DNA from 4 places in the Glutamicibacter sp. FR1 genome. Region 1 is predicted to be linked to each of the others. Evidence: riboswitches for the same ligand, from Rfam matches in the RefSeq annotation. Region 1 holds a riboswitch; each other region holds the start of a gene.
What was found. A riboswitch is a leader RNA that binds a small molecule or an ion and turns the genes downstream of it on or off. The one in region 1 is predicted to bind S-adenosylmethionine.

Region 1 (7,147 bases):
CACAGCAGGCTTGCGCCTTGGGGAAAATGACTTCATGGCCCAAGCGTTCCAGGATTTTCACGGTCGACTTGGCGGTTTCCGGATACATAGCATCCACAATGCACGTGGCAAAGAGAGCAATTCGCATAATAAATGACTCTTTCAGGGTGTGGTCAGACCATGCTATTCCACCCGCTTCTTGATAGTCAAGACTTGTTGTGATGGCTCTCACCTTGTACTCTTGGTGGTCGGACCACATATGGTCAGACCACCTCGAGTAAGGACGCCCACACCGTGTTTACACCATCCACGGATCCGATTGCGGGGAGCATTGCTGTTTCAGCACTTGTCGCGCTGATCCCGCTTGTAGCATTTTTCGTGCTCCTGGCAGTTATCAAGGTCAAGGCCCACTGGGCAGGCCTTGGCTCGCTAGTTGTAGCTATTATTGTCGCCATTTTCGGCTGGAACATGCCAGTCGGAATGGCATTGAATTCCGGACTGATGGGCATGGTCTTCGGTGCCTTCCCAATCGTCTGGATCGTCGTCATGGCGATCTTCCTCTACCAGGTCACCGTCAAGTCGGGCCGCTTCGAGGACCTGCGTCGCGTATTCGACGTCATCGGCGGCGGCGATGTGCGCATCCAGGCAGTGCTGATCGCCTTCTGCTTCGGCGGCCTGCTTGAAGCGCTGGCCGGATTCGGCGCCCCGGTGGCGATTACCGCCACCATGCTGCTGGCCCTGGGCCTGTCCCCGCTGCGCGCTGCCTGCGCCGTGCTGATCGCCAACACCGCCCCAGTAGCCTTCGGCGCCGTGGCGATCCCAATCACCACCGCTGGTGCTTTGACCGGCATCCCTGCTGCTGACATCGGTGCCATTGTCGGCCACCAATCGCCACTGCTGGCACTGTTCGTGCCATCGATCCTGGTGCTGATCCTCGACGGCTGGCGCGGTATGCGCCAGACCCTGCCAGCAACCCTGACCATCGGCATTTCCTTCGGTGTCGCGCAGTGGCTGTGCTCGACCTACTTCTCCTACGAGCTGACCGATATCGTCGCGTCGCTGGTTGGCCTGGCCGCAGCCGTCATCCTGCTTCGCTTCTGGACCCCGAAGGGTGCCGATGAGGCTCGCCAGCGCGTACTGACCGCTGAAGCCGCAGCAGTTCCCCATGAGGACAACACCAAGCTGCACATGGGCAACACCTGGATGGCTTTGTTCCCGTACCTGCTGGTTATCGTCATCTTCGGCGTTGCCAAGCTGTGGAAGCTGGGCGTGGACATTCCTGCATGGCTGGCAAGCACCGACATCAAGTTCGGCTGGCCGGGCCTGGATGGCAAGATCCTGAACGCCGAAGGCGAAGCGGTCACCTCCACCATCTACAACTTCCAGTGGCTGTCCTCCCCGGGCACCCTGCTGCTGATCACCGGCCTGATCGTGGCCCTGGTCTACTCGAAGAACGACGGCAACGGCGAATACAAGATGACCTTCGCCGAGGGCGTCGCCGAAATCGGCAAGACCATCTACAACATGCGCTTCGCGGCACTGACCATCCTGTCGGTTCTGGGCTTGGCCTACGTGATGAACCTGTCCGGCCAGACCATCACCGTTGGCACCTGGCTGGCGGGAACCGGCGCGTTCTTCGCCTTCCTCTCGCCAATCCTGGGCTGGATCGGCACCGCGGTGACCGGCTCGGACACCTCGGCCAACGCGCTGTTCGCCAAGCTGCAGCAGACCGCCGGCGTCAATGCCGGCATCGATCCGACCCTGCTGGTTGCCGCCAACACCTCCGGCGGCGTGGTCGGCAAGCTGATCTCGCCGCAGAACCTGGCCATCGCCGCCACTTCGGTGAAGATGGAAGGCCAGGAATCGGTGATCCTGAAGAAGGTTGCCGGTTGGTCCGTAGGCATGCTGCTGGTGCTGTGCTGCTTGGTTTACCTGCAGTCCACCCCGGTACTGTCCTGGATGCTGCCGTAGCCCTGACCGGCTAAAATAGATCCGATGTCAATGAATCCAGCTCCGCGTGCGTACCAGATCGTTCTCCAGGCAATTGAAGAAGATCTGCGTACAGAGAAGCTATCCGTAGGGGACCAGCTTCCCGGCGAGCGTGCGCTCGCGGAGCGGCATGGGATTTCGCGGGCTTCGGTCCGCGATGCCATCCGCATCCTTGATGTGATGGGCATTATCAAGACGTCTACCGGCTCCGGGCCCAACTCCGGAGCGGTGATCATCTCCAACCCCTCGGCCGGCATTTCGCAGGCCTTGCGGCTGCACTTGGCGGCCAAGGGCATCAACGTCCGCGAGATCGTCGAGTCGCGCATCCTGCTGGAAACCTGGGCCGCGCAAATGAACCCCCGCGACCCGGTTTACGCCCAGCAGGTCATCGACCGCACCGCGGTGCTGATCATGCGCATGGATGATCCGCAGCTTTCGCGCGAAGCCTTCCACCGCATTGATGCCGAATTCCATGTGCGCCTGGCATCCATGGCAGGAAATTCGGTGGTGGAATCGATGATGGAATCGCTGCGCAATTCGATCAGCGACTACGTCTCCGACTCGGTGCCCAGCGACGAGGCCTGGCAGCCGGTGGTGCGCGTGCTGCGCCGCCAGCACAAGGCCATCCACCACGCTTTTGCGACGAATCAGCGTGAACGGGCAGCCCAGCTGCTCGAAGAGCACATCAACTGGTTCTACTCGCAGACGCGGTAAGGATAAGCAAGAATTCAGCACGCGCATGGCGCCCCGCATAACGGTTCGGAAATTTTCCGATCCGGCCCCGGGGCGCCATTGCCGTATTTGCTAGCTGGCGATGCTCACCGCGGTTGTCACCGGTACCGGGTTGGCGAACAGGTCCAGTACCGGGCAGTGGGCATCCACTGCCTGGCGCAGTTCTTCATAGCGTTCGGCCGATTCGGGGCCGGAGATCTGGATATCCAGTTCTACCGATGAGAAGCCCGGGCGGATGGACTTGTCGATGCCGAAGAGGCCACGGACATCGAGGTGGCCGTTGGCCTGGATCTTGACCTCATCCACCTGGATGCCGAGGTTCTGCGCGTACAAGCGGTAGACCACAACCTGGCAGGAGATCAGCGCGCCGAGCGCATATTCCACCGGACTTGCCGCGACATCATTGCCACCCAGGGCAGCTGGCTCGTCGACCTGGAAGGTGTGCTTCCCGGAGACAATGTTGCTGGCTACCGAATCGAAACCCTCGCCCTGAACGGTAAAGGTCAATTTGGCGCTTTGCGGGGCCGCCGAGATGCGTTCGCCCCAGCCCTTGCCTGCTTCCTGCAGGCGCTGTGCGCGGTCTTCGGACACGGTCAGGGTAGATGCTGCATTAGACATGAGGAATTGATCCCCTTTCTGGCGCAAGGGGCGCCATCGCTTACGCACCTTGGCGTTCAAGATGCGTCGAATCTTCACCTGGGGCACCCCGCACAATGACGCAGGAGGGTTGCCGTCCGCTCAGCCAGGGCTCAAAGAGCGGAACTCGTGATTCTGTAGTTCTTTTCTATCGGCTGCGGTGCCAGCGTGTAAAGGGCAGGGGTAACTTTTCGTCATCGGGCATCTTGTCTGGCTGCTCGCTAAGATGGAATCGAGCTCTCGGGCACCCACTGCACGAACAATGAACGGCGAGTATGGAATTCCAGCTGACACTTTCTGCGGCCCAGACCTTGGTGACCGAATCCGAATACAATCTGGGCCAGTTCCTCTGCGATTCCGGAAAAGTGGAGATCGTCCACCGGGACATGAAGCCGGGATTTTCCCGCATTTCCGCAATGGTGCTGCGCGAATCGGTGATGGCCGAACTGCAAATCAACCGCGGCAATATCAGCTTCACCAGCTTCTGCAGCAAGCATCCGGGCGTTCAATCCTGCGAGGATGTCGCCGCCTTGCTCATTGAAGTCACCACCGAAGAGGACCAGGGCTTCTTCGTCTCCGACTCCGGCGCGGACCCTTTCGCATGGAAACGCAACAGCAAGCCGCAGTGGGAACGAACCCTTGACCGTCTGCTTCCAGCAATTCCAGATGAGCAACTGGTTGACGAGGAACCGCTGGGATTGATCCTTAAAGTGGTCAGCGAACCCCGCTACGGCGGCGCGGACGCGCTGACCTTGCAGGCGCGGCCGGCGCGCCGAGGCACCAAGAGCCCTTGGGTCCAGACCGGAGTCAGCTGGCGCAACGTCGCCTTCGATGAGCGCTTCTCCAAGAAGCAGCGCCGAGCGGTCGTTGAACTGGACCGATTGCGCGAACACGTGGAACAGAACACCTACCGGCATTCATGGGATCCCAAGGACTGGATCTCGCTGATGGATCTGCCTGGCCAAGACCTGCTGGATGCCTTCGAGGCCCTGCGCGACGCCGGAGTGCAGATCGTCAACGGCGGTTCCGCTGCCAAGCTCCCGGTGGAATTCAGTGCGCAACCTGCCATGGCCCACGTGGATGTGCGCCGCACTGAGCAGGGCCTGCGCATGGAAGGCAAGCTGCGTGGGCCGCACGAAGAGCACCACCACCTCTTGCCGATCGGTACGCCGCCGACCCTGCTGGCCTACGCTACCAGCCCGTTGCCGAAGGCCAAGGAACTCGGCTTGGCGCAGTTCGCTGAACCGGTCACGAAGGAACTGGCGGCGTTCATCGAATCCGGTGCGCACATCGTTCCGGATGGAGCCATCGATCTTTTCGAGACCCAGCATGTGGACCGATTGCGCTTGATGGCGCCGCTGAAGAGCGAAAATGGCAGCTACCGCATCCCGGTACCCGCGCGGCCCAGCCTCAAGCTGTCCTTGGAGAGCATCCAAACCCCGCTGACCGTGCGCTATTCCTGGGAGTACTCCACCAAGGGACCTCGCCAGCATGCCGTGGAAAAGGATATTGCCGCTTCGGTGCAGGACAAGCTCGGCGAGCTGGGTTCGCTGGGGAAGCTGACCTCATCAGGTATTTTCCCGCCGAAGGAATTCAGTACTTCTGAATCCATCGACTTTCTGGTCCACGCACTGCCACTGCTGGAAGAGCATCCCGATGTCATCATCGAGGAGCAGAACCGGCTGCCCAAGTACCGGATCAGCGATGCCCCGGCCACCGTCAGCGTCGAAGCGGGTGAAAGCACGGGGGACTGGTTCGACCTGTCCGTGGAAGTGCTCCTCGGCGAGATCAAGGTGCCGTTCGCGCTGTTGCTCGAAGCACTGACCAAGCAAGATGAATACCTCATCCTCGATGACCTGACGGTGATCCCGATTGATGGTGCGGACTTTGCCCAGCTGCGCCAGCTGATCTCCGAAGCCGGGGAGCTGGGCACGGTGCAGGGCGATACGATTCGCATCCACAAGTTGAGCATCGACTGGTGGCAGGAACTGGTGGATCTGGGAATTATCGAAGCCCAGCACAACCAGTGGCTGCAGACCATGAAGGCTTTGCAAGGCGGCGAAGAGATGAAGCCTGTTGAGCTCTCGGATACCTTCAATGCGCAGTTGCGCCCCTACCAGAGCCGTGGGCTGTCCTGGCTGGACTTCTTGCGCTCCCATGGCCTGGGCGGGGTCCTCGCCGATGACATGGGCCTGGGCAAAACCGTGCAGCTGCTGGCCTGCCTGGAACAGGCACGCGTTGAAGATCCCAGCCAGAAGTTCCTGGTGCTTGCCCCTACTTCGGTGGTGGGCAACTGGATCAACGAGGCTCAGCGTTTTGCCCCGCAGATGAGCGTCACTGGCATTACCTCTACGGCAAAGAAGAGCGGGCAGGATTTGGCTGCGCAGATCGGTGATGCGCAGCTGGTGGTGACCAGCTATACGATCTTCCGCTTGGCCTATGAGGATTTCGAGGCTGCCGGTTTCAACGTGATGATCATGGACGAGGCCCAGCAGCTGAAGAACCACGCGTCCAAGGGCTACAAGCAGGCCCGGCAGCTGCCGGTGCCGTGCAAATTCGTGGTCACGGGCACGCCCATGGAGAACAACCTCACGGAACTGTGGGCGTTGGTCTCGCTGGCCGCACCTGGCCTGCTGGGTGGTGCGAAGTCCTTCAAGGACAACTACCAGAAGCCAATCGTCGACGGGGACCAGGAACGGATGGAACGCTTGAAGAACCGTCTGCGACCGTTCGTGCTGCGCCGCACTAAGGAACAGGTCGTTCCCGAGCTGCCGGCAAAGACCGAACAGGTCCTGGAAGTCGAGCTGGAGCCAGGGCACCGGAAAGCCTATGACCGCCGCTTCCAGCGCGTGCGGCAAGAAGTGCTGGGCCTGGTTGGCGATGTTGATTCGAATCGGTTCCAGATTCTCCAGTCGCTGACCTTGCTGCGTCAGCTGGCTTTGGATCCCTCGCTGGTAGGCGAAGGCAATGCGCCCAGCGCGAAGCTGGAAATGCTGCGCGAGCTCATGGGGGATGCGGTTTCCGAAGGACACAAGATCCTGGTCTTCAGCCAATTCACCAGCTTCCTGTCCAGGGCACGCGACGTCGCCGAGGAGCTGGGCATTGAGCACGGTTACCTTGATGGCTCCACCAGTGGACCCAAGCGCAAGGAACTGATTGACGGTTTCAGCGAGGGGGATTTCCCGGTCTTCTTCATCTCGCTGAAGTCCGGTGGATTCGGCATCAACCTTACCTCAGCGGACTATTGCATCCTGCTTGACCCGTGGTGGAACCCCCAGGCCGAAGCACAGGCGATTGACCGTGCTCATCGCATCGGTCAGACCCGGCCCGTCTATGTGTACCGTTTGGTAGCCAAGGACACCATCGAATCCAAGGTGCTCGCGCTGCAGGCCAAGAAGACTCAGCTGTTCAACGATGTCTTGGGCGACACCGCCGAGGGAGCACAGAGCGCTGCGCTTAATGCCGATGATTTCTTGGCATTGATGGATTGATGTGCAAAAAGCTGAAGCCTTGGAAACCAGATGGTTTCCAAGGCTTCAGTTGCTTGTGGGGCATTAGAGTATCTCGTCAAAGCTGTGGTTGAGGCGATGCAGGAGATCTCCGAAGTTCTTCAGTTCGGATACTTCCCATTCCTTGAGCTGGCGGCGCAGTTCCTCACGCAACGTGTTGCCGCTCGAACGCCATTTTTCCTTGGCAATATCTGTTGCCGAGACCAGCTGGGCCCGGCCATCGGCAGGATCCTGGGTACGAGTGACGAGGTCCAAGGACTCAAGGTGCTGCACGAGGCGCGAAATGGTTGCCTTGTCCAAGC
Region 2 (7,147 bases), 760 kb from region 1:
CAAGGCTTCAGTGCTCATGGATGCTCCTAGTAGATTTTGGAATTGGTGTGAAATGGCTAGGCGGTACGCGTATCGGCCAATTCGCGAAGTACCTTGCCGGGATTCGCCGCAAGCAGGGTCCTGGTGTACTCATGCTGGGGATTGGAATAGATTTCATCAACGGTTCCCGACTCGACAATTTGCCCACGGCACATCACACCAACGCGGTGGCTGATCCGTTCCACCACATGCAGATCATGGGAAATGAACAGGTAGGTCAGTTGTTCTTCGCGCTGCAACTGGTCGAGCAACTCAAGTATTTGTTCCTGGGTGAGTACATCAAGTGCGCTCAATGCTTCATCTAGGACGAGAATTTTGGCACCGCTTGCCAGAGCCCGGGCAATGGCGACGCGTTGGCGTTGTCCCCCGGAAAGCTCTCCTGGGCGTCTTCCGACCAGCTGTTCTGGCAGGTTCACCTGATCCATCAACTGCGCTACTCGCTGGGCACGCCAAGCGGAATCACCCAGACGGTAGTTGACCATTGGTTCAGCGATGATCGAGCCGATCGACTGTCGCGGGTCCAGGGCAGAGTCGGGGTTCTGATAGACCAGTTGCGCGTCCCTCCACAGGTCATAGCGCTGCTTGCCACTGATGTTGGCAACGTCTCTGCCGTTGACCAGCACCGATCCTTCGGTGGCTGGATGCATTCCCATGATGATTTTTGCTGTTGTGGATTTTCCGGAACCGGATTCGCCTACCAGCGAGAACGTGGTGCCTCGCTGCACTTCGAAACTGACGCCCGAAAGAACCTGGTGTTCGTTGCGGCCTTTGCCGAAGACCTTGCCGAGTCCCTCCACTGTGATCGCGATGTCGTCTGAGGTTGAAGGTTGCTGCCGGTCCTGATGCGCGTAGGCCTGGTCGAGCAGTGCCTTGGTGTACGGTTCAGTGCTCTGTGCAACCAGCGCCGGAACGCTGCGATCTTCGAGGACCCGCCCCGAATTCATGACCAGTACCCGGTCTGCGATGTCAGTCGCAACAGCCAGATCGTGAGTTACGAAGAGTACAGTGGTTCCCTTCTTCCGAGCCAGCGATACGAAAACTTCCAAAACCGTGCGCTGGACGGTGACGTCCAAGGCGCTGGTGGGTTCATCCGCAATGAGCAGTTGAGGATTCAACGCGAAGGCAATGGCAATCAATACACGTTGCTTCAGCCCGCCAGAAAGCTCGTGCGGAAATTGATCCAGCCTGCTTTCCGCCCGGTCGATGCCAACGCTCTGCATCAGTTCGATCGCCTTAGAGCGCCATTGGGCCTTTGGCACTGAGCGTGACGGATGCAAACGGAATACTTCGATGATCTGGGAGCCAATGGTCTTCACGGGATCCAGCGAGGCGCCCGGATCCTGCGGGACTAAGCCGATTCCGGCACCACGAATGGCACGCCAGTCGGACAAAGAAAGATTGGTGACTTCAGTCCCGCCGAAACGCACACTTCCCTGGACCTCCGTCCCCTGTGGCAATAGGCCAATCAGGGTCTTGGTCAGCGTTGATTTGCCCGAGCCGGATTCACCGACAATGGCAACGATTTGTCCCGCTGGAATTTCCAAGTTGATACTGTCAGCAGCTACGGTACCTTGGGCATACTGGACGGTTAAGTCCTCTATGCGGATCACCGCAGAAGAAGCGTTGCTGGTTGCGTTCATGGTCTTGTCCGTTCATCGAAGAGTAGAGCTAGAAGCGGAATGCCTTGTTGATGGCACGTCCCAGTACGGCTGTCAGCATGACCGCCGACACAATGACCAATCCCGGCAATGTCGTCAACCACCAAGCCACCGAAAGGTACTGGCGGCCTTCGGAAATCAGCAGTCCCCATTCAGGGGTTGGCGGTGGCGACCCGAAGCCGAGGAACCCTAAACCGGAGATCGCAAGAATTGCAGCACCCAGATCCACAGCTAGCAAGGACAGCACCGGACCGACGATATGCGGGATGATGTGCCGACGCAGCACCGTGAAGTACTTCCCGCCACTCATTAACGCTGCCTGCACGAAATCGCGAGAGCGGACCCTCAGCACCTCTGTTCGCACGAGGCGTGCGAATGCCGCGATCGAGGCGATGCCTACACCCAGGCCCAAGGACAGCGGTCCAGGTTCAGTCGCGGTGACCAGAATCAGCGCAATGAGGAATGCCGGAACTGCCAGGACAATATCGACAAATCGCATTGCCACGGTATCTGCGAACCGTCCAGCAGTGCCCGCCAGCAGACCGAGGATCGAGCCGACAACGCTTCCAACCAAGCACGCCAGGCCCGCGGTCAGCAGCGTCTGGCGCGTTCCGTAGACAACTCGGCTGTAGATGTCACGCCCCAGATGGTCGGTTCCGAACAGGTGTTCCGCGGATGGCGCTAGCAGCTTGTCAGCCGGCACACCAGTAATCGGGTCGTGGCCCGTAAAGAGCGATGGAAGAAAAGCCCACGCCACAAATACGGCCAGCGGAATGAGAACCCACCAGGCGGCAAACCAGCGTGCTGCTGGATTTCCTATTTTGGTTGCAGGCTTGGTTGAAGCCATCGGCTGGTCATCACTGGCCACCGATCCAACGTGTTCGGTTATGAGACTCATTAGTCCTACTTTCCTTACGCAACAAGCGAGCGGGTTGCGCCGCTTGTTGACGTGACGATGCGTGGATCGAGCTGCGGGTGGATGAGATCAACGAGCAAGTTGACTGCGGTGAAAACGACTGCGGTCAGCAGCACCAATCCCTGGACCAGTGGAATGTCCTGCGCCGTCACTGACTGCAAGATAAGCTGGCCTAATCCCGCGCGGGAAAACACGGTCTCGGTGATGACGGAACCAGCGAGCAAGGCACCAATGGTGATACCGGCAATGGATAGCGCGGCCGGGGCCGCGTTCTTCAAGGTATGCCGGTAGAAGATCCATGCTTCGCTTGCGCCTTTGGCGCGCAAAACTTCAATAAACGGTTGCCTATTCACTTCCTGCACGCTCTTGATCAGGACCTGGGCAATCGGAGCGCTCAGATGCACGGCCAGCACGAAGATTGGCACCGCCAACGACATGAACGATCCATCCGGGAACAGCGACATCACGCCGAGCTGCACGGCCAACAGCTGCAAGAGCAGCAGCCCCAACCAGAAAACAGGTATCGAAACCATCAAAGGTGGCAGGTTCAGCAGCGCCTTGCGCAACTTCCCGCCTCTGGCCAAGCTCGCAGCCGACGCGATAATCAGGGCGAATACCACCGAAAGAACGAATGCACTACCAGCCAGAACCAAGGTGGATCCAGCGACTTCCCCGATGCGCGTCGCCACTTCCGAACCATTGGATAACGAATATCCAAGATCCCCGCGAAGCAGCCCGAGCAACTGCGAGAAGTACTGCACGAAGAGCGGCTGGTCGTATCCGTAGTATGCCTTCATCTGGGCAATGGTGGCCGGATCCACCGCCGAGTCAGTGCTCAGGAAGATCGTGACCGGGTCATTCGGCAAGGATTGCACGGCAATGAAAACCGCTGTGTAGGCAAGCCAGATGACCAGAAGCGCCTGTCCCAGTCGTTTTACGATGTAAGTGCCCATGGATTTGGTTCCTAGCCTTCGCTCTTCCAAGCACCTTGGAAGATGGGCGCGGTACCGGAAGTGAACTCGACGTTCGCCGAGCTATTGGCGCCATAGACCTGGACTTCGTCCCAAAGAACCAGCGTCAGGGCCTTGTCCAGCACCAGGGCACGCTGTTCCTCTTCGACCAGCTTCAGGTGTTCCTCATCGGTGGCCGCCGACTGCTCTTTGATGAAAAGCTTGTTCAGTTCAGGATCAGCGCGAAGGGTCTGGTTGTTGTTCGCAGGTGCATAGACCGGGCCCAGTCCGCCGTACGCAAACTGGCGAGTTCCGAAGAACTCCACCTTGTCGTCGACAAGTGCGTTGGTCAGGAAAGTATTGTCTGCCGCGCGGTTGATCAGCTGGACACCAATCTCGCGCCATTGCTGTTCAATCAGTTCGAACGCTGGCTTAATGACTACGGAGTTATTGGAGGTGGAAACCGTGACTTCCAGTTTCTTCCCGTTCTTCTCCCGAATGCCATCTGCGCCCGGCTTCCATCCGGCCTCGTCCAATAACTGCTTGGCCTTTTCCGGGTTATAGGCCAATTCAGCTGACAGGTCTACAAACCCTGGTGCCTTGTGGTTGAGGATCGATCCCGAGATGACATAGCTATCCGAGAGAACGGTGTCTTTGATTGCCTGGCGGTCGATTGCAACCTGCAGTGCCTGGCGGACTTTGACGTCTTCCAGCTTTCCCGAGCCAATGCGCACGGCCGCGTGGTTGGTGGTCAGGTCCACCCCTTCGGCGGCATAAACCTTGCCGCCACTGGAGGCCAGCACCTGTTCATCTACCGGCTGCAATCCTCGGACGAGATCCACCTGCCCGGACTGGGCGGCGCCGGCACGGCTAGCGACCTCTGGAAGGTACTTGATAACCAGGGTATCCAGATAGGCATCACCCTGGTTCGGCGCAGTTTCTGGCGCCCAGGCGTAGTCATCCCGGCTGCTGAAAACGACTTCTTCATCAGGCTTTTCCGATTCGAAGACGAATGGGCCGGAACCAACAATCTTGGAGATCGAAGACTGCGCGGCATTGTCCAGTTCAAGGGTCTTCGGGGACACCAAACCAGCAGTTACGGAGGAAGTCGACCTAAGGAAATTGGCATCTGGCCGCTTGAGCGTGACCTTGACCTTGTTGTCCCCTACGACCTCTGCCGACTTATAGGCAGCAAAGTCAACGTTTGGCGCAATCTGGGCAGACTTGATTCCCTTTCCAAGGGCGTCCAGGTTCAGCTTCACAGCCTCAGCATCCAGCGTGGAGCCGTCTGAGAAAGTGACACCGTCGCGAATGGTGAAGGTGAACTCCGTCTGGTCTTCATTAGCTTCGAATTCGCTGGCGATCCAGCCAACCAGTTTGCCGGCTTCCACATCGTAGTAGGTCAGGCGATCAAGCACTGAGTTCAGAACATTCGCTTTCTCATAGAAGCGTGCTGCCTGAGTCTGCCAATTGTTGATAGGGGTAACTTCAGCGAAGGTGAAGGTGCCACCTTCAACCGGAGTCCCTGGATCGGCTGCTGCTTGCGCTGCGCCCGTCTTGGTGGCGTTGCCTCCGCAAGCGGTGAGCGACAAGCCCAGAACGGCAAGAATCGCAGTGGTCTTCAGTCCAAAATGTGCTGTACGCATGATTTCAAATGTCCTCTCGGTTGGTGACCCGAGGATTACGCCTAGATTCGCTGCACGTTCTGCCATGATTTGTGGGAATACTCTTGGCGAGTTTCTCCCCGCAGACCGCCGTGAAAATTAGCAATCTCCATCGGTCCTGGCCTTAGCACCGCTCCCGTTCACGGGTGGTTGCTGCGACTTCAACGAGCCAGGTCTCTCGGTCGCTCTGGATGGGGTGTCCGGCTGTACCGGCCGAACAATTCAAGTCTGCAACCCGTGAATTCAGCAGACAAGCGTTACGTAAGGAGCGGTCATGAAGTCACACAAAGCATCCTGAAATGCCCGATGTTCGTCATACTGGGCGTCACGAAAACCCTTTCATGCGTCATATGACTTTCCATGACGGCAGGTTTGGGCAGATCCGCAGAAATCCTTGCTTATGCTGGATTTCCGATTGAAGGTTTGGGGAATTACCCCACCCGCTAGCCGGTTGTAGCAGATGCAAGAACTTACGAGAGGACCTCATGAAGATCGCAATTACCGGAGCCACCGGACAGCTGGGAAAACTCGTCATCGATGCACTGCTGGAGCGCGGGGCCGATCCCGCGCAGCTGATTGCCATCGGCCGTTCGGAAGAAAAACTGGCCCCGCTGGCAGGCAAGGGCTTGGAAACCCGCGTTGCCGATTACAACGTCCAGCCAGATCTGGTTTCCGCGCTTGAAGGCGTCGACAAGCTGCTGCTGATCTCCTCCAGCGAGGTAGGCCAGCGCGTCGCCCAGCATGAGAACATCATCAACGCCGCCAAGCAGGTGGACGTCTCGCTGATCGCCTACACGTCAATTGCCAACGCGATGACCGGCGGCATGGAGCTCGCCGAGGAGCACATCGCCACCGAGCGGTTGCTGGCTGGATCAGGCATCGGCTACGTGCTGCTGCGCAACGGCTGGTACATCGAAAACTACACCGACCAGCTCATGGGCTACCTCAATAGCGGCGTAATCCTCGGTGCCGCGGGCGAGGGCAGAATCAGCGCTGCCGCCCGTGCCGATTTCGCGGAGGCAGCCGCGGCGGTGCTGCTGTCCGATGAAGAGCAGAACGGCAAGATCTACGAGTTGGGCAGCGACAAGCCATTCACCCTCGCCCAGCTTGCTGGCGCTGTCGGCGCCGCCGCTGGCCAGGACGTCGCCTACCAGGAAATGGATCCCGAACAGCTGGAAAAGATCTACGCTGACGCCGGAGTCCCCGGACCCTTCGCGCACATCCTCGTCGATACCGACGTGCGCATTCGCGAAGGAGCACTGGAGGTTGGAACCGGCGACCTGGCCAAGCTGATCGGCCGCGCTCCAGCGTCCCTGGGCAAGGTCATCAAGGACAACCTGGACAAGTAGCACCCTCTCATCAAGGGTCCAACGGGCAGGCACTCGCGGCAGTCGTTGCCGCGGTGCCTGCCCTTCAGCATTTAAGCTTCATAACCGCGAATATTCGCTCGACAAGGGGAAATTTAACACCCAGATAGATAGTGCCGCGTGTCACAAGCTCGCCGGGAGAGCCCGCTCCCGTAAATTTGCGCATACTTCATCCCCACCTGAAGAGGAGATCAAAGTATGCCACGAGCACGTTTGAGGCCAGTTGCCTGCGCTGCAGCCATCGCCTTGGGCCTGGGAGCTTTCTCGGCTGTCTCGGCGAGTGCGGATCCACGCCACACCGAAAAGGTCCCGACTGCCATCGGAACCGGAGGCGCGGTGTCATCGGTGGACCCGGAGGCCACCGCCGCCGGTATCGAGGTCCTGCGCAAGGGAGGCAACGCCGTGGATGCGGCTGTGGCCACCGCGGCGGCCCTCGGCGTCACCGAACCCTACAGCGCCGGCATTGGCGGTGGCGGATACTTCCTCTACTACGATGCGCAGTCGGGAAAGGTCAGCACGATCGATGGTCGCGAAACCGCCCCGGCAGGCATGG
Region 3 (7,147 bases), 1.2 Mb from region 1:
TTCCACCGCGTTCATTGGTTGCCGGTGTCCCTGCCAAGGTCCGCCGCGAGCTGAGCGATGAGGAAGTCTCCGGCTTGAAGACCAATGCTGACCACTACCTCGTTCTGGCTGCCAAGCATCTGGAAGCCAACGCCTAGAGTTTTCAAGGTCCTGGAAGCGCACTGCTTCCAGGACCTTTTCGCTTTAAGCATTGTGCGCGCTGCTCAGGGCTCGGCGATTTCTACGTCCAGCAACCCCGCACGCCACCGCACAGTGGTCTCCTCCGCCAACGCCTCAGCCTCCAACGCTTCAGCCGGAGTCATGAAATACGTGTTGACCCGCAACTTCTGCTCCGGATCCAACTCCGGAGGCAACAGCACCATCGGCCGGCTGCCAGGGATCTTCACCGCATGGAACAGCCCGCAATGCCTGGCCGTATGGTGAATCAAGCAATTCAACACCGCAGACTTGATATCAGTCCGACCGCCCTTCTCCCACGGATCCAGATGATCCGCTTCGCATCGTTGTGCTGGCATGCTGCACCCAGGATACGAACACCCCCGATAAGCCGCCCGCAAGGCACGCACTTGCGCCTTGGAGAACAACCTCTGGGTCCGCCCCAAATCCAGTGGCAGGCTCCTGCCGTTGAGCACCACCGGGAGAATCCCGGCAGTGCACAATGCCGTCCTGGCCTCGCCCGGGGAGAGCAGGATCCCCGAAGACGTCACCGCGAAATCCTCCATTTTCCGTTGCAGCTTCTCCCAATCAAGGATGATGCTCACCTGCGAACTGGCAAACCCGGCCTGCTGTTCCGGCGGGCTAGCATTCGGTTTCCGATCTGTCATCAGCAAAGCCATGAAGCCAACGAGCCGCCGCCGCTCGGGTTTGAGATCTTCCCATTCACCGTTGGCCGGGTTCTCGTCAGCGGAAGTATCTTCTGGTTGGAGTTCCTCGTCGTCGGAATCGAGATCCTCGCTTTCCGGGTGGATGTCCTCTTTTTCGGAGTGGTGATCATCTTCATCCGGCGGGTCATCCTCGATGCCCTCGGACGTCTCGTCATCCGGTCTGTCTTTCGCCCAGTCGGGCTTGCTGTCCTCATCATCCCAGCCACTGGCCTCGGCACCAGCGAACTGGGCATCCACGTCCTTCAAGCCCTGCCGGTTGCCGGCAACCGTGGAAGGATTATCCAGATTCGCGAAATACGCCTCGATATAAGCAGACTGCGAGGGCAGAACACGGAAGAGGTATTCAACCAGCCCCTTGCGCATCCCGCGCTTGAAGATCCCGATCCCATCCAGCAAGGCCTTCAGCGGGCGCTTGCCGGCCTTGACCTGCGCGACCAGGTCGTTGATGTGCTTGCGCGCCGATTTCGGCTCCGACCGCAGGAACGCCGCGGACTCGGCCTGCAGCTGCTGCTTCTTCGCTTCGGCCGCTTTCCCTTCGCCCAGGTCCTTGCGCACCGAATGCAGCTTCATCGCCGCCGAGGCGACCAGCCGCGGATCGATGCCCGGGTCTTCGAACTGCACGGCGAGTTCGGGCAACCACGGGGCAGTTGGTTCTCCTGCTTCGTCTACGCCGCCGAGCAGGCAGTCGGCCTGCACCAGCCGGGCGGCCGCGGTGCTGCGCGGGATATCCAGCCATCCGGTCATCAACCCTTTGGCATCCTTGAAATGCGTGCGCCCCGTGGTGGTGCGCCCCTTCGCCGCGTCGATTTCCTCGATGGTGGGGTCGGGCCCGAGGTCCGTGATGGCCTGGAAGGATTCCTGGTCCAGCTTGTGCGCGCCGGTGCTCCGCAGGGCGGCGGCCGCGTGGACCTGCGTACGGGTGAGTTCTTGGGTCATGTCTTCGGTGAGCAGCGCGAAATAGGCGGCTTGGCCTGCGGTGAGTCCCGCGTGGGCCAGGCGCCGGGTCGCTGAAGCGGCCAGCGCTTTGGCGTTGGCCAGGTCCTTCAGTGCTTGCGCGATGTTTGTGCTCATGGGAACCAGCATGCGCCCGAAATGTCGTGCCGCGGGCATGCGCGTGCGGACTGCGGACAAGTCTATTTATCTGCTCCCACTGGCAACCACACCTCGCAGGTGGCGATGCTGAGGTTCTGGGCCCGATCGGGCACAGTGGCAGTGGATGCCACGAGTCAATGCAATGCCAACGGAGCCCGATGCTATGGCTCATTCCTCGACCCACACGGTCCGGAGCAGGCGTTAAATACGCTAGCCCGGCTCGTCACACCTCCGGAGGACTGCCGGGCCTACTTTCGAACGCTACTGCCTTCGACAATCTCATTATGGCAACTCGACCCGAGCAGAGTCCACACAGGGTACTTACCTCGTCACGACACCGGACTACCGCCGGATTCGGACACTCCTCGTTGGGCCCATCTTCCACGAGTAGTAGTCCCGCTGAACCTGCTCAGCCGCAGGGAAGCAACAACAGAGAATAACCCGTGTGATCGCACGGCGATACCATCTCGAAAACGGTCGTTCTCTTGCTCTCCCAGACATTTCCAGTGCGACCTAAGAGGCCAATAGCGGGGCGGTACGGTGACCCTCCTGCTGACAACCAAGCACGTGGCCGTCAGCTCTTGGAACACTTGATTTCTATTGGTAGCCAATCGTCCAGTATCGCGTCGCCAAGTGTAAGAATTCCAGATTCTGGAATAGCCCGATCAAATATTGGTGCGGGGTTCCGCCGCCTTTGGATTGCGGCGCCAACCCAATTGCTTTGCTAAACCAGACGGTCGCTTGCCGAATAGGCGTTCTGGTTCCTACTGGCGGCACGCTGCGGGGCACCTGCCATCTTGACCAGCCCTGCAACAATAAGCACGTCCAACGCCACTAGCATCAGCACGGAACCGTGCGCTGCCAACCACATCATTTCGGAATTCGGAAGCATCTGGCCCGGGTCCACACTGGATTCCGATTCCATGTGGCCGATTGCGGTGCTGTCGGCAATCTTCCACAGAACAAAGAAGGCCAGCACCGAGATGTTCAAACCAAGCATGGCCACTACGCCCACGATGCCGAATGCTTTCATTGGAATTTGCGACACGTTTGGCTCCCCGGGATGCAGTCTTCATTCTGGACCACCGATCACGGTGACCGGAGATCTTCACTTCCAGAACCCAGTATTCCCTGCCTGACGTACGCCGCAGGTGCGAATCGCTGAGTGACACCGACGTTAAACGCCCGCGCGGGCCTTCCTGTGTGGAAGGCCCGCGTGCTGCGACGGCAGGTCAGGCGGTAGCCAGGCTGCGGTGCTGGATGCTGTCGGCCTCGGAAGCCTTCGCGGCTGCGGCCAGCCCGCGTTCCAGATCGGCAATCAGGTCCTCGGGCTCCTCGATGCCTACCGAGAGGCGGACCAAGTTGGCCGGGATCTCCAGCGGGGTGCCGATCAGCGAAGCGTGGGTCATTTCGCGCGGATAGCAGACCAGGGATTCCACCCCGCCCAGGGACACCGAGAGCTGGAAGTATTCCATGGACTCGGCGAAGGCGCGGGCCGCGGCCTCGTCGGCCAGCTGCAGCGAGAGGATGCCGCCGAAACCGCGCTGCTGGCGGGCGGCCAGCTCGTGGCCCGGATGGCTTTCCAGCCCGGGATAGTAGACGCGGGCAACCTCGGTGCGGTCATCGAGCCAGCGGGCCAGGGTGGATGCGGTGGCGCAGTGGCGTTCCATGCGCAGGCCCAGGGTCTTCAGCCCGCGGGCGGCCAGGTAGGAGTCCTGCGGACCGGAGACCGCTCCCCCGGCGAACTGCTGGTAGCCGACGGCTTCGGCCAGCGCTTGGCCACGGTGCAGGTGGTCGGCCACGATGACCGCGCCGCCGAGAACGTCGGAGTGCCCCCCAATGTACTTGGTGGTCGAGTGCACCACCGCGTGCGCTCCGAAGTCCAGCGGCCGCTGCAGGTACGGGGTGGCGAAGGTGTTGTCCACCACCAGCAGGGCGCCGTGCTCGGCGGCGATGGCGGCCCAGCCGGCCAGGTCGGCGATGCCCAGCAGCGGGTTGGACGGGGTCTCCACCCAGAGCAGCGCGGTGTTCGGGCGCAGCGCGGCGCGCACCGCATCCAGGTTGGTGATGTCCACCGCCGAGGAGCTGATCCCCCATTTGCCGTGCAGCTTGGAGATCAGCCGGTTGGTGCCGCCGTAGCCGTCGGCACCGAGGATGATGTGGTCGCCGGGCTCAAGCACCGCGCGCAGCAACGCATCTTCGGCCGCGATGCCCGAGGCGAAGGCGAATCCAGCGGCGCCGCCTTCCAGCGCGGAGAGCTGGGATTCGAAGCCGTTGCGGGTCGGGTTGGAGCCGCGGGAGTATTCGTGCCCGGAACGCAGCACGTTAATACCGTCTTGGATGAAGGTGCTGGTCTGGTAGATCGGCGGGACGACCGCTCCGGTGTGCGGATCCTTGTGCTGGCCGGCGTGCACAGCGAGGGTGTTGAAGCCGCTCATGCGAAGCTCACTTCCTTGGTGTCGGCGGTGGTCGCGGCCAGCGCGAGATCCAGCGACTGGGTGATGTCTGCGAGCAGGTCGGCGGGGTCTTCCAGCCCGACCGACAGGCGCAGGGTGGAGGTGTTCAGGCCCGCGGCGGCCAGTTGCTGCTCCGAGAGCCGGCAGTGCGTCATGGTCGCCGGGTGGGAGACCATGGTGCGGGTGTCCCCCACATTCGCGGCCAGGGAAATCAGCTTGAGCCCGTCGATCACCGGGGAAACCAGGGATGGGTGGGCCAGCTCGATGGCCAGCACGCAGCCGGTGCCCTTCGGCGCCAGCGTCCGGGCCAGCTCGTGACTGGAGTGCTCGGGCAGCGCGGGGTGGTGGATGGCGGCAATGCCCGGATACTCGGCCAGCGCATCGATCAGCCTGGCGACGCTGCGCTGCACGTGGGCCGCGCGCACCGGCAGGGTCTCGATGCCTGCAAGGATGCCCTGGGCGCTGGCCGGTGCGAGGGTCGGGCCCAGATCGTGCAGGAACTTGGAACGAACCAGCATCGCATAGGCCGCCGGCCCGTGGCGTTCAAGCAGCGAAGTGCCATTCAGCCGCTCGCGCGGGGCGGCAATCTGCGGCCAGCGAGAGGAATCGGAGAAGTCGAAGGTTCCCGAATCCACCACTACCCCGCCAAGCACCGAGCCGTGCCCGGCCAGCCCCTTGGTGGCCGAGTGCACCACGATGTCCGCGCCGAGTTCCAGCGGGCGCACATTCAGCGGGGTGGCCAGGGTGTTGTCCACCACCACCGGGATGTTGCGCTCGTGCGCGATGGCCGCAATGGCCGGGATATCGGCCACGGTGCACAGCGGATTGGAAACGGATTCGAAGAAGAACGCCCGGGTGTCCGACTCGATGGCAGCTTCCCAGGCGGCAGGATCAGCCTGGTCGACAAAGCTGACGCGGATCCCGAAGTCGGCGAAGGTGTCGGTGAACAGGTCCACGGTGCCGCCGTAGAGCGAGGAGGAGGCCACGATGTGCTTGGGCCCCTGGGTCAGGGCCAGCAGGGACAGGGCGACGGCGGACTGGCCGGTGGCGGTGGCTACCGCCTGGGCCCCGCCTTCCAGTGCTGCCACACGCTGTTCAAGGATCGAGACGGTGGGATTGCCGGTGCGCGAGTAGGTGAAGCCGGCCTGGCGCAGCGCGAACTTCTCGATCGCTTCGGCATGCGACTGGAATTGGTAGGCTGCGGAATTGTGCAGTGGCGGCAGCATTGGGCGGAAGTCTCCGCTCGGGCGGTATCCTGCGTGGACCGCGTCGGTTCCTTGGCTCATAGCTCCTCCTCGATTCTCTGCGAGGGAGTGCACCGATTGGCATCGTGCGGCGGCACGAAGCACAGCGCGAAAACGCGTTCGGAACTGCTCCATCGTTCCTGGCATTAGCACCTTTCGGTTTCCCGATGGTTGCTGCGACGTCAACGAGCCAGATCTCTTAGTCGCTCTTGATGGTTTGTTGTTCTTCCATGGTTGGCCATGGGCTGCGAGGGGTGCAAGCGCTATCGGGCGGCCGGCTTCATACAAGGCCGCCAAGCTTCATATGTCGTGCACTTGTCATGATGACGCGGTGGCTGGCGCCACTTTATGACGCACCAAAATGAGAAAAACCCCGAGACTTTCAAGGTTTTTCTGGAAGTTTATGACGATGGAGCGGCACTCGATGACCGAGAGTTACGCTGTTGGCGGCTCAGCCGAGCACTTCCACCCCGAAGCTGGCCACCACTGCGCGGACTTCTTGCAGGTAGCGCTGAGCCTGGTCGGTGAGCGGGATCGCGGCATGATCGATCCAGCCGATCTCGATGCGCTCATCGATGTCCAGCGGGATGGCAACGATGGATGGATCCAGCTCGTCGCTGATGATGCCGGTGGAGATCGTGTACCCGCCCAGGCCGATCATCAGGTTGAAGATGGTCGCACGGTCCGAGACTTGGATTTCCCGCTGGCTGGAGCGTGTGGAGAGCACTTCCTCGGCGAAGTAGAACGAGTTGTTCGCGCCTTGATCGAAGGTCAGCCGAGGCAGGTTTTCGAGGTCTTCGAGGGTGACCTGGTCACGGGTGGCCAGCGGGTTGCTGCGCGATACGAAGATGTGCGGGTCGGCGAGGAACAGCGGGTGGAACACCAGGCGGGATTCGCGCAGCAGCTTGTCGATGACTTTCCGGTTGAAGTCGTTGCGGTAGAGGATCCCGATATCGCTGCGCAGGGTTCGCACGTCCTCGATAATTTCCTCGGTGCGCGTCTCGCGGAGCGAAAACTGGTACTCCTCGGCCCCGCTGGCCTGGACCATCCGGACAAAGGCATCCACCGCAAAGGAGTAGTGCTGGGTGGAGACGCCCAGCAGCCGCCGCGCGGCGGGGCGGCCGAGGTAGCGGTGCTCAAGAAGCTCCACCTGCTCGAGCACCTGCCGGGCGTAGCCGAGGAATTCTGCGCCTTCAGCAGTGAGCGTCACTCCCCTGGCCGAGCGCATCAGCAAGGTGCGTCCCACCCGGGATTCGAGTTCCTTCATCGCCGCCGACATGCTGGGCTGCGCGACGTAGATGAGGTCGGCGGCAGCCGAGATCGACCCCTCGGAGGCGACCGCCACAAAGTAGCGCAGCTGCTGGAGCGTCAATCCATTCGAAACCTGAACCATAGTTTGAGTCTATATGAATCCATAGTTATATCGAGTTACCTGATATCAAGAATCACCCTGCATGATTGACGCAACGAC
Region 4 (7,147 bases), 740 kb from region 1:
GATGACCGCCGGATCCAGCGGGGTGGAACCCGAGGAGCCCTGGGTTTCCACCGCGAAGTCGACACCCATTTCGCCGGCGGCCTGGGCCAGTGAATCGGCTGCCATGTAGGTGTGCGCGATGCCGGTGGGGCAGGCGGTGACCGCGATGATCTTCTTCGTGGCAACGGCCGGGGCGGCCGGCGCGGCGGGGCTGGCAGCCGGGGCAGCGTCGGGGAGGGAGACCGCCGGGGCGTCTGAGATAACCGCGCGGATCAGCTCGACGATCTCGGCTTCGCTGCCTGCTTCGCGCAGCGAAGCGGTGAACGGCTTCTTCACCAGCGCGCGGGCCAGCTTGGAGAGCAGCTTGAGGTGGTCCTGGTCGGCGCCGTCCGGGGCGGCAATGAAGAACACCAGGTCGGCTTCGCCGTCCTTCGCGCCGAAGTCCACCGGCGGGGCCAGCCGGACCATGGCCAGGGTCGGCTCGGTGACCGCTGCCGAACGGCAGTGCGGGATGGCGATGCCGCCGGGCACCCCGGTCGCGGTCTTGGCTTCGCGGGCCTTGGCATCGGCGGCCAGTGCGGCGGCATCAGTGGCGCGCCCCTGGTTGGCCACCAGCAGGGCCAGCTTCTCGATGACCTCGCTCGTGCTGTTGCCTAGGTCGGCGTCGAGCAGCACGAGCTCTGCGGTGATTAGTTCACTCATGACTCGGTTCCTTGCGTTGAGGTAAGTTCGCTGACGGTTACGGCGCCAGCGGTGAGATCGGATTCTGTCGGGATGGTGGAGCCAGGCAGCTGCGTTGCCGCAGCTCCGTAGGCGACGGCGTTTCTCAGCCGTTCAGGGGCGCTGGCCCCAGCGGCATCGGCCAGCAGGTAGCCGGCGAGCGAGGAATCGCCCGCCCCCACCGTGCTGCGCGGGGTAATTGGGGTGTGCGTTCCGTGCCAGGCTCCGGTCTTGGTGACCAGCAGCGCGCCCTGTGCCCCGAGCGTGGCCAGCACCGCGCCGGCGCCCCGGTCCAGCAACTGCTGCGCGCAGCTGGCGGCCAGCTCGATGGAGCCTTCCAGTGCCGCTTCGCTGTAGCCGCCAGCCAGCTGCGCCAGTTCCTCGGCGTTGGGCTTGACCAGGTCAGGGATATGCTGCTGGCCGTGGGCAAAGAGCTCGAGCAGCGGTGCGCCGGAAGTGTCCACGGCGATCTTCGGGCACTTTGAGCCCAGTGCCGCTCGCAGTGTTGCGGTCAGCTGCGCATAGAAGCCGGCGGGAACTCCCGGCGGCAGCGAGCCGGCCATCACCAGCCAGCTGGCGCCGGTGGCCGCTTCGGCGACCAGCTCGCCGAGCTCGGCCAGCTGCTGGGCATCAAGGGCGGGACCTGGTTCATTGATCTTGGTGGTGGTGCCATCGGGCTCGGTCAGGGTGGTGTTGGTGCGCAGCGCTTCGGCGATCGGCAGGTTCCGGTGAGCCAGCTGGTCGTGGGCCAGCGCGGTGATCAGCGGGTCGGTGCTGGCTCCGGGCAGCACGGCCAGGGTGGCGCCGCCGGCCGCGGCGATGGCGCGCGAGACGTTCACGCCTTTGCCTGCAGCCTGGACATGGCTGGCCACTGCGCGCTGCACGGCGCCGGGGGCCAGCGGCTCGCCCAGCTCGATGGTCTTGTCCAGTGCCGGGTTGGCGGTGAGCGTGATGATCATGCGATCACCACCTCGACATCCGCCGCTTCCAGCGCGGCAGCGAGCTGCTCGCCGGGCTGCTGGTCGGTGACCAGGGCGTCGATGTCTTCAAGCCGGGCAAAGCAGACCAGGGTTTCCTGGTCGAATTTGGATCCGTCGGCCAGCAGCACCACGCGGCGGGCGCTGGCGACCAGGGCGCGTTTGACGGCGGCTTCCAGCGGGTCCGGGGTGCTCAGGCCGAATCCTGCATGCAGCCCGTTGGTGCCGATGAAGGCGATGTCCGCCCGGTACTGGGAATATTCCTGCACGGTGCGCGCTCCGCTGGAGGCGCCGGTGATGCCGCGGACCCGCCCGCCGATCAGCTCCAAGGCGATATCCGGGCTGTGGACCAGGGCAGCGGCGATGGGCAGGGCATGGGTGAGGACCACCAGGCCGTTGCCCGCGGCGCTTTTGAGCATGCGCTCGGCCAGGATTTCCGTGGTGGTTCCCGCGTCGATGACAACCGAGGCGTCGGAGACCGGCAGCAGGCTCAGTGCGCGCTGGGCGATGCGGGCCTTGGACTCGGAATGGATGGCGGTGCGCACCACGTAGCTTTCCTCGCGAGTGCTCGCCTCGGTGATGGCAACCGCTCCGCCATGGACGCGGCGAAGGTAGTTCTCGGACTCCAGCTGGGCCAGATCCCGCCGCACGGTTTCCCGGGTAATGTCGAAGCGCTGCGCGAGCTCGGCGACGGTTACTTTCCCGTCAGCTTCGAGCTGCCCAACGATCAGCCGGTGTCGTTCTTCGGCGAACATTCTTGCCTCCGCAATTCCTCATGACCTGCAACACATTGATCTGTGTTTCCATGACTTTATGCCCGATTGCGTGACATCGTCAAGTGAAAATCTAGGGAATTCTTGGTTTTATTTGGTTTTAAGTGGGTTTCGGGGGAGGCGAGGAAATTGCATCGCGCATGATTGCGCAGGTGAACTGTACGTTCCTGTCGAATGAGCCGCGGGACAAGCCCAGTCCGTCGGCCTGCACGGAAACTCTGGACCTGTTCCGAACACGTAATGGGTGCATGCAGCGGAATGCTGCATGCACCCATTATGTGGAGCTCCGGACTTCCTAGGCGAGGACCTGTCGCTTCGAGGAAATCACGCCGGTGTTGAATCCGGCCAGGCGCAAACCGCCATGAAAGCGGGCGTGCTCGATCTTCACGCAGCGGTCCATGACCACGTTCATGCCCGCGGCCTCGGCGCGATGGGCCACTTCCTCGTGCCAGGAACCCAGTTGCAGCCACAGGGTCTTCGCGCCCACGGCCAGGGCCTCGTCCAGCACGCCGGGCAGGTCATCATGCTTGCGGAAGACCTCCACCAGATCCGGGGTCTCCGGAAGATCGGCGAGCGACTTGTACACCGGCTGGCCCAGGATCTCGTCGAGTACCGGGTTGATGAAGTACACCTTGTACCGTGAGGAGGAGAGCAGGTAGGTGGCCACGAAGTAGCTGGCACGTGACGGCTTGTTCGAAGCGCCGACAATGGCGATGGTCTTCGTCTCGCTCAGGATCTCCAGGCGCTGCGCGGCTCCCGGGCCTTCCCAGGTGGTTTCAACTGCAGTCATTAGTTTGCTCCCTTCGAAGCGGTTGGCAAGGCGCAGGCGGAACCGTCATAAGCCGGTGCTTCGAACTGCGCGGCAGAACCGGCGGCAGCTTCCTGCGAAGCGGCCAGCGCTTGGTCCAGATCCCAGAGGATGTCTTCGACGTCTTCCAGGCCCACCGACAAGCGGATCAGATCTTCTGGCACGCCAGCGGAGACCAGCTGCTCGGCGCTCAGCTGCTGGTGCGTGGTGGAGGCAGGGTGCAGCACCAGGGTGCGGGCATCGCCGATGTTGGCCAGGTGGCTGGCCAGCTGCAGCGCCTCGATGAACTTGGCGCCGGCTTCGCGTCCGCCCTTCACTCCGAAGCTGAAGACCGAGCCGACGCCCAGGGGCAGCAGCTCCTTGGCCTGCTCGTGCTGCGGATGGGAATCCAGGCCTGCGTAGTTCACGTAGGTCACGCGCTCATCGGATTCCAGCCAGGCGGCGACCTGCTTGGCGTTGGACAGGTGGTTGTCCATGCGCTGCGGAAGGGTCTCCAGACCCTGCAGCAGCTGGAATGCCGACTGGGCCGGAAGCGACGGTCCGAAGTCGCGCAGCTGCTCGCTGCGCAGCTTGGTCAGGAAGCCGTATTCGCCGAAGTTGTCCCACCAGGAGACGTTGCCGTAGCTGGCTACCGGTTCGGTCATGGTGGGGAACTTGCCGTTGCCCCAGTTGAACTTGCCCGACTCGATGACCACGCCGCCCAGGGTGGTGCCGTGCCCGCCGATGAACTTGGTGGCCGAGTGGATCACGATGTCCGCGCCGTGCTCGATGGGGCGAAGGATGTATGGGGGAGTGAGCGTCGAGTCCACGACCAGCGGGATGTTGTGGCGGTGCGCGACTTCGGCCAGGCCCTTCAGGTCGGCGATGTCGCCGGACGGGTTGGCCACCACCTCGGTGTAGACGGCCTTGGTGTTCTCCTGGATTGCGGCTTCGAAGTCGGCCGGATCGTTGGAGTCGATGAAGGTGGTGTCCACGCCGAAGCGGCGCAGCGAGACATCCAGCTGGGTGATGGTGCCGCCGTAGAGCTTCGAGGAGGCGACAATGTGGTCGCCGGCCTGGGCCAGCGCCGCGAAGGTGACGAATTCCGCGGCCATGCCCGATCCGGTGGCTACCGCGCCGATGCCGCCTTCCAGCGAAGCCATGCGCTCTTCGAAGGCCGCCACGGTCGGGTTGCCGATGCGCGAGTAGATGTTGCCGTACTTCTGCAGGGCAAAGAGGTTGGCCGCATCGTCAGCGTCTTTGAACACGAACGACGTGGTCTGGTAGATGGGCACTGCGCGTGAGCCATGCTCGGCATCGGGGGTGCCTCCGGCATGCAGGGCGCGGGTGCGGAATCCAAACTTGTGATCTGCCATGGTGGCTTGCGACTCCTTGTCGACGGGGGTTTCACGTGCACCGCAGGGCGGGCCGCGATCGAGGCAGGAATCCCGGAATCAATGTCGCTTCCTGCCGTTCTCCAACGGGTAAGCGGCTGCATCGTTTCTGGCGGTAGCACCGTAACCACCGGATGTGGCAGGTTGCTGCGGCGTCATCGAACCAGATCTCTCAGCCGCTCGGGATGGTGTAATAATCTTCGCAACATGACCGTTCGTGACCCAACTATGAGTCGTAACGTTGCGTATCGGGCCTGTGATCGGAGATTCTTCGACATCTATGGCACCGGTAGGCTGGAGCCATGGATACTTCGCTGGTACTGGTTCGACACGGGCAGACCGATTGGAACCTTGCAGGCCGACTGCAGGGGCAAACCGACATCCCGCTGAACGAAACCGGACGCGAGCAAGCTCGCGAGGTCGGGCGCAAGCTCATCGGCCAAGACTTTTCGCTGATTCTGGCATCCCCCTTGGTGCGTGCCCAGGAAACTGCCGTCCTGATCGCCCAGCAGATCGGGGCAGCGACGGGCAACGCAGTTCCGGAACTCATCGAACGCGGTTTCGGCCCGCTGGAAGGCCGGATCATGGCGGAAGTCAGCGACGAGGAATCGGCTGCCGCCGCAGAGCAGGTTGAGCCGCGTGCGCACATCTTGAACCGCGCGGTGCCGGCGCTGATGGGCCTAGCCAGCAAGCATGCCGGGCGCAAGATCATGATTGTCAGCCATGGCGCCACCATGCGCACCATTCGCGACGCCTTGGCAGGAACCAGGCAAGCCCAAGGCGTGGAGAATGGAGAGATTATCGACGTGGATTTGGCCCGGCTCGAGCAGCTCGCCGGTGAATCTGACCTGGTGGCATTCTAGGAATCCGTGCGGCAGCGGGGTGAATGAAAAAATTCTTCATTCGCACCTCACAGAACAGGTGGCCGTTGCGTTTACACGGTGAGGGGCCAGCAGGTCGCGAAATCCCAGGAGAGGCATGCAAGCACCATTCGAGCGGATAGTCCAAGACTATGGACTGAACGTCCTGCGTGTTTGCCGCGCTCTGCTGGATGAGCACCGCGCGCAAGATGCCTGGTCCGAAACCTTCCTCGCCGCGCTCAAGGCGTACCCGCAGCTGCCAGATGATGCCAATGTCCTGGCGTGGCTGGTGCGCATTGCCCGGAACAAGGCCATTGACGAGTTGCGCAAGCATAAGCCGGAGATCCTCATCGGCCAGGACGTGGACAGTCCCGCGTCCGGGAAGAACCGGCCGGATCTGCAGTTGGACAATCTGCAGCTCTGGCACGAGGTGAATCAGCTTCCCGGCAAGCAAAGGCAGGTCGTGGCCTATCGGTACCTCGGCGGGATGAGCTACGCGCAAATTGCCGAAATCCTTTCGGGCAGCGAAGCCGCTGCCCGCAGGGCCGGTGCCGACGGGATCAAGAACCTGCGGGTCCGGCTCGACGACCAGGAACTATGGCGGGAGCAGCCATGAACGAAAAAAATTATCAGCAGCAGGCGACGGCCGCTGAAATGCAAACCCTCGACGCGCTGCAAGGCCAGCTCGCTGAAAAAGCCCGGGCGCTTGAACTTGTCGATGTCGCCTATCGGGTGGTCGACAGCCCAGTGGGTTCATTGCTGCTGGCCAGCAGCGATGCCGGGCTGGTGCGGGTGGCATTCGAGTCCGAGGGCCATGACCGCATACTTGAGCTGCTCTCGGAAAAGCTCAGCCCGCGCATCCTGCGCGACAAGTCGAGCCTGGATGGGACCGCCCGGCAGCTCGATGAGTACTTCGCGGGCACACGGCACAGTTTCGAGCTCCCGGTGGACCTGCAGCTCTCGACGCGGTTCCGCCGCCAGGTGCAGCTTCAACTGGAACATATCGATTACGGCCAGACCCGCAGCTACGCCCAACTCGCGCAGCAAATCGGCAAGCCGAAGGCAGTGCGGGCCGTCGGCTCAGCCTGCGCCACCAACCCGATTCCCATCGTGCTGCCCTGCCACCGGGTGCTGCGCACCGATGGCTCATTGGGCGGCTATCTGGGAGGACTGCAAGCCAAGACGGAGCTGCTGAAACTTGAAAACCCGGACTTCGCAGGCAGCGCGGCGACGCTTTTTTAACTGCCCATAGCCGGATTAAGCAAGTGCTGGGCTGTTGCTCCCCATCAGGGGAGCAACAGCCCAGCACTATCTGCCAGAAGTTAGCGGCTACTTGGTCAGCAGTTCGAAGCGATCCGCGTCCATGAGCTTGGCCCATGCAGTAGCGAAGTCCTTGACGAACTTCTCCTTGGCGTCGTCCGAGGCGTAAACTTCGGCGAGAGCACGCAGTTCCGAGTTGGAGCCGAAGACCAGGTCCACGCGGCTGCCGGTCCAACGGCCGTCGGTGGTGGTGTAGGTCTGTTCGTCAGCCGACGGGGTCCACTCCAAGCCGAGTTCCAGCAGGTTCGCGAAGTAGTCGTTGGTCAGAGCGCCCGGGGTGTCGGTGAAGACGCCCTTGTTCGAGCCATCCCAGTTGTTGCCGATGACACGCAGGCCG

Region 2: it holds a riboswitch for S-adenosylmethionine, as region 1 does, so the genes downstream of both, ACLQ8T_RS01350 (ABC transporter substrate-binding protein) here and ACLQ8T_RS13975 (OsmC family protein) in region 1, are expected to answer to the same signal.
Region 3: it holds a riboswitch for S-adenosylmethionine, as region 1 does, so the genes downstream of both, ACLQ8T_RS03270 (O-acetylhomoserine aminocarboxypropyltransferase/cysteine synthase family protein) here and ACLQ8T_RS13975 (OsmC family protein) in region 1, are expected to answer to the same signal.
Region 4: it holds a riboswitch for S-adenosylmethionine, as region 1 does, so the genes downstream of both, ACLQ8T_RS01275 (O-acetylhomoserine aminocarboxypropyltransferase/cysteine synthase family protein) here and ACLQ8T_RS13975 (OsmC family protein) in region 1, are expected to answer to the same signal.

Annotation. Positions count from the first base shown of each region.
Region 1 covers NZ_CP178602.1:2,905,370-2,912,516, reverse strand. The annotation lists gene ACLQ8T_RS13990 ((Fe-S)-binding protein) at 1-127, opposite strand, end outside; gene ACLQ8T_RS13985 (L-lactate permease) at 274-1,950, shown strand; gene ACLQ8T_RS13980 (FadR/GntR family transcriptional regulator) at 1,975-2,682, shown strand; gene ACLQ8T_RS13975 (OsmC family protein) at 2,773-3,318, opposite strand; SAM riboswitch class IV at 3,350-3,471, opposite strand; gene ACLQ8T_RS13970 (DEAD/DEAH box helicase) at 3,612-6,827, shown strand; gene ACLQ8T_RS13965 (MarR family winged helix-turn-helix transcriptional regulator) at 6,891-7,147, opposite strand, start outside.
Region 2 covers NZ_CP178602.1:263,076-270,222, reverse strand. The annotation lists gene ACLQ8T_RS01370 (acyl-CoA dehydrogenase family protein) at 1-18, opposite strand, end outside; gene ACLQ8T_RS01365 (ABC transporter ATP-binding protein) at 57-1,679, opposite strand; gene ACLQ8T_RS01360 (ABC transporter permease) at 1,708-2,595, opposite strand; gene ACLQ8T_RS01355 (ABC transporter permease) at 2,610-3,566, opposite strand; gene ACLQ8T_RS01350 (ABC transporter substrate-binding protein) at 3,578-5,209, opposite strand; SAM riboswitch class I at 5,334-5,425, opposite strand; gene ACLQ8T_RS01345 (SDR family oxidoreductase) at 5,713-6,576, shown strand; gene ggt (gamma-glutamyltransferase) at 6,793-7,147, shown strand, end outside.
Region 3 covers NZ_CP178602.1:673,231-680,377, reverse strand. The annotation lists gene ACLQ8T_RS03290 (gamma carbonic anhydrase family protein) at 1-137, shown strand, start outside; gene ACLQ8T_RS03285 (HNH endonuclease) at 204-1,955, opposite strand; gene ACLQ8T_RS03280 (hypothetical protein) at 2,701-3,024, opposite strand; gene ACLQ8T_RS03275 (cystathionine gamma-synthase) at 3,209-4,414, opposite strand; gene ACLQ8T_RS03270 (O-acetylhomoserine aminocarboxypropyltransferase/cysteine synthase family protein) at 4,411-5,718, opposite strand; SAM riboswitch class I at 5,805-5,895, opposite strand; gene ACLQ8T_RS03265 (LysR family transcriptional regulator) at 6,128-7,069, opposite strand.
Region 4 covers NZ_CP178602.1:241,320-248,466, forward strand. The annotation lists gene ACLQ8T_RS01255 (fructose-specific PTS transporter subunit EIIC) at 1-681, opposite strand, end outside; gene ACLQ8T_RS01260 (1-phosphofructokinase family hexose kinase) at 678-1,658, opposite strand; gene ACLQ8T_RS01265 (DeoR/GlpR family DNA-binding transcription regulator) at 1,655-2,431, opposite strand; gene ACLQ8T_RS01270 (CoA-binding protein) at 2,745-3,239, opposite strand; gene ACLQ8T_RS01275 (O-acetylhomoserine aminocarboxypropyltransferase/cysteine synthase family protein) at 3,239-4,612, opposite strand; SAM riboswitch class I at 4,711-4,822, opposite strand; gene ACLQ8T_RS01280 (histidine phosphatase family protein) at 4,933-5,493, shown strand; gene ACLQ8T_RS01285 (RNA polymerase sigma factor) at 5,609-6,106, shown strand; gene ACLQ8T_RS01290 (methylated-DNA--[protein]-cysteine S-methyltransferase) at 6,088-6,732, shown strand; gene katG (catalase/peroxidase HPI) at 6,820-7,147, opposite strand, start outside.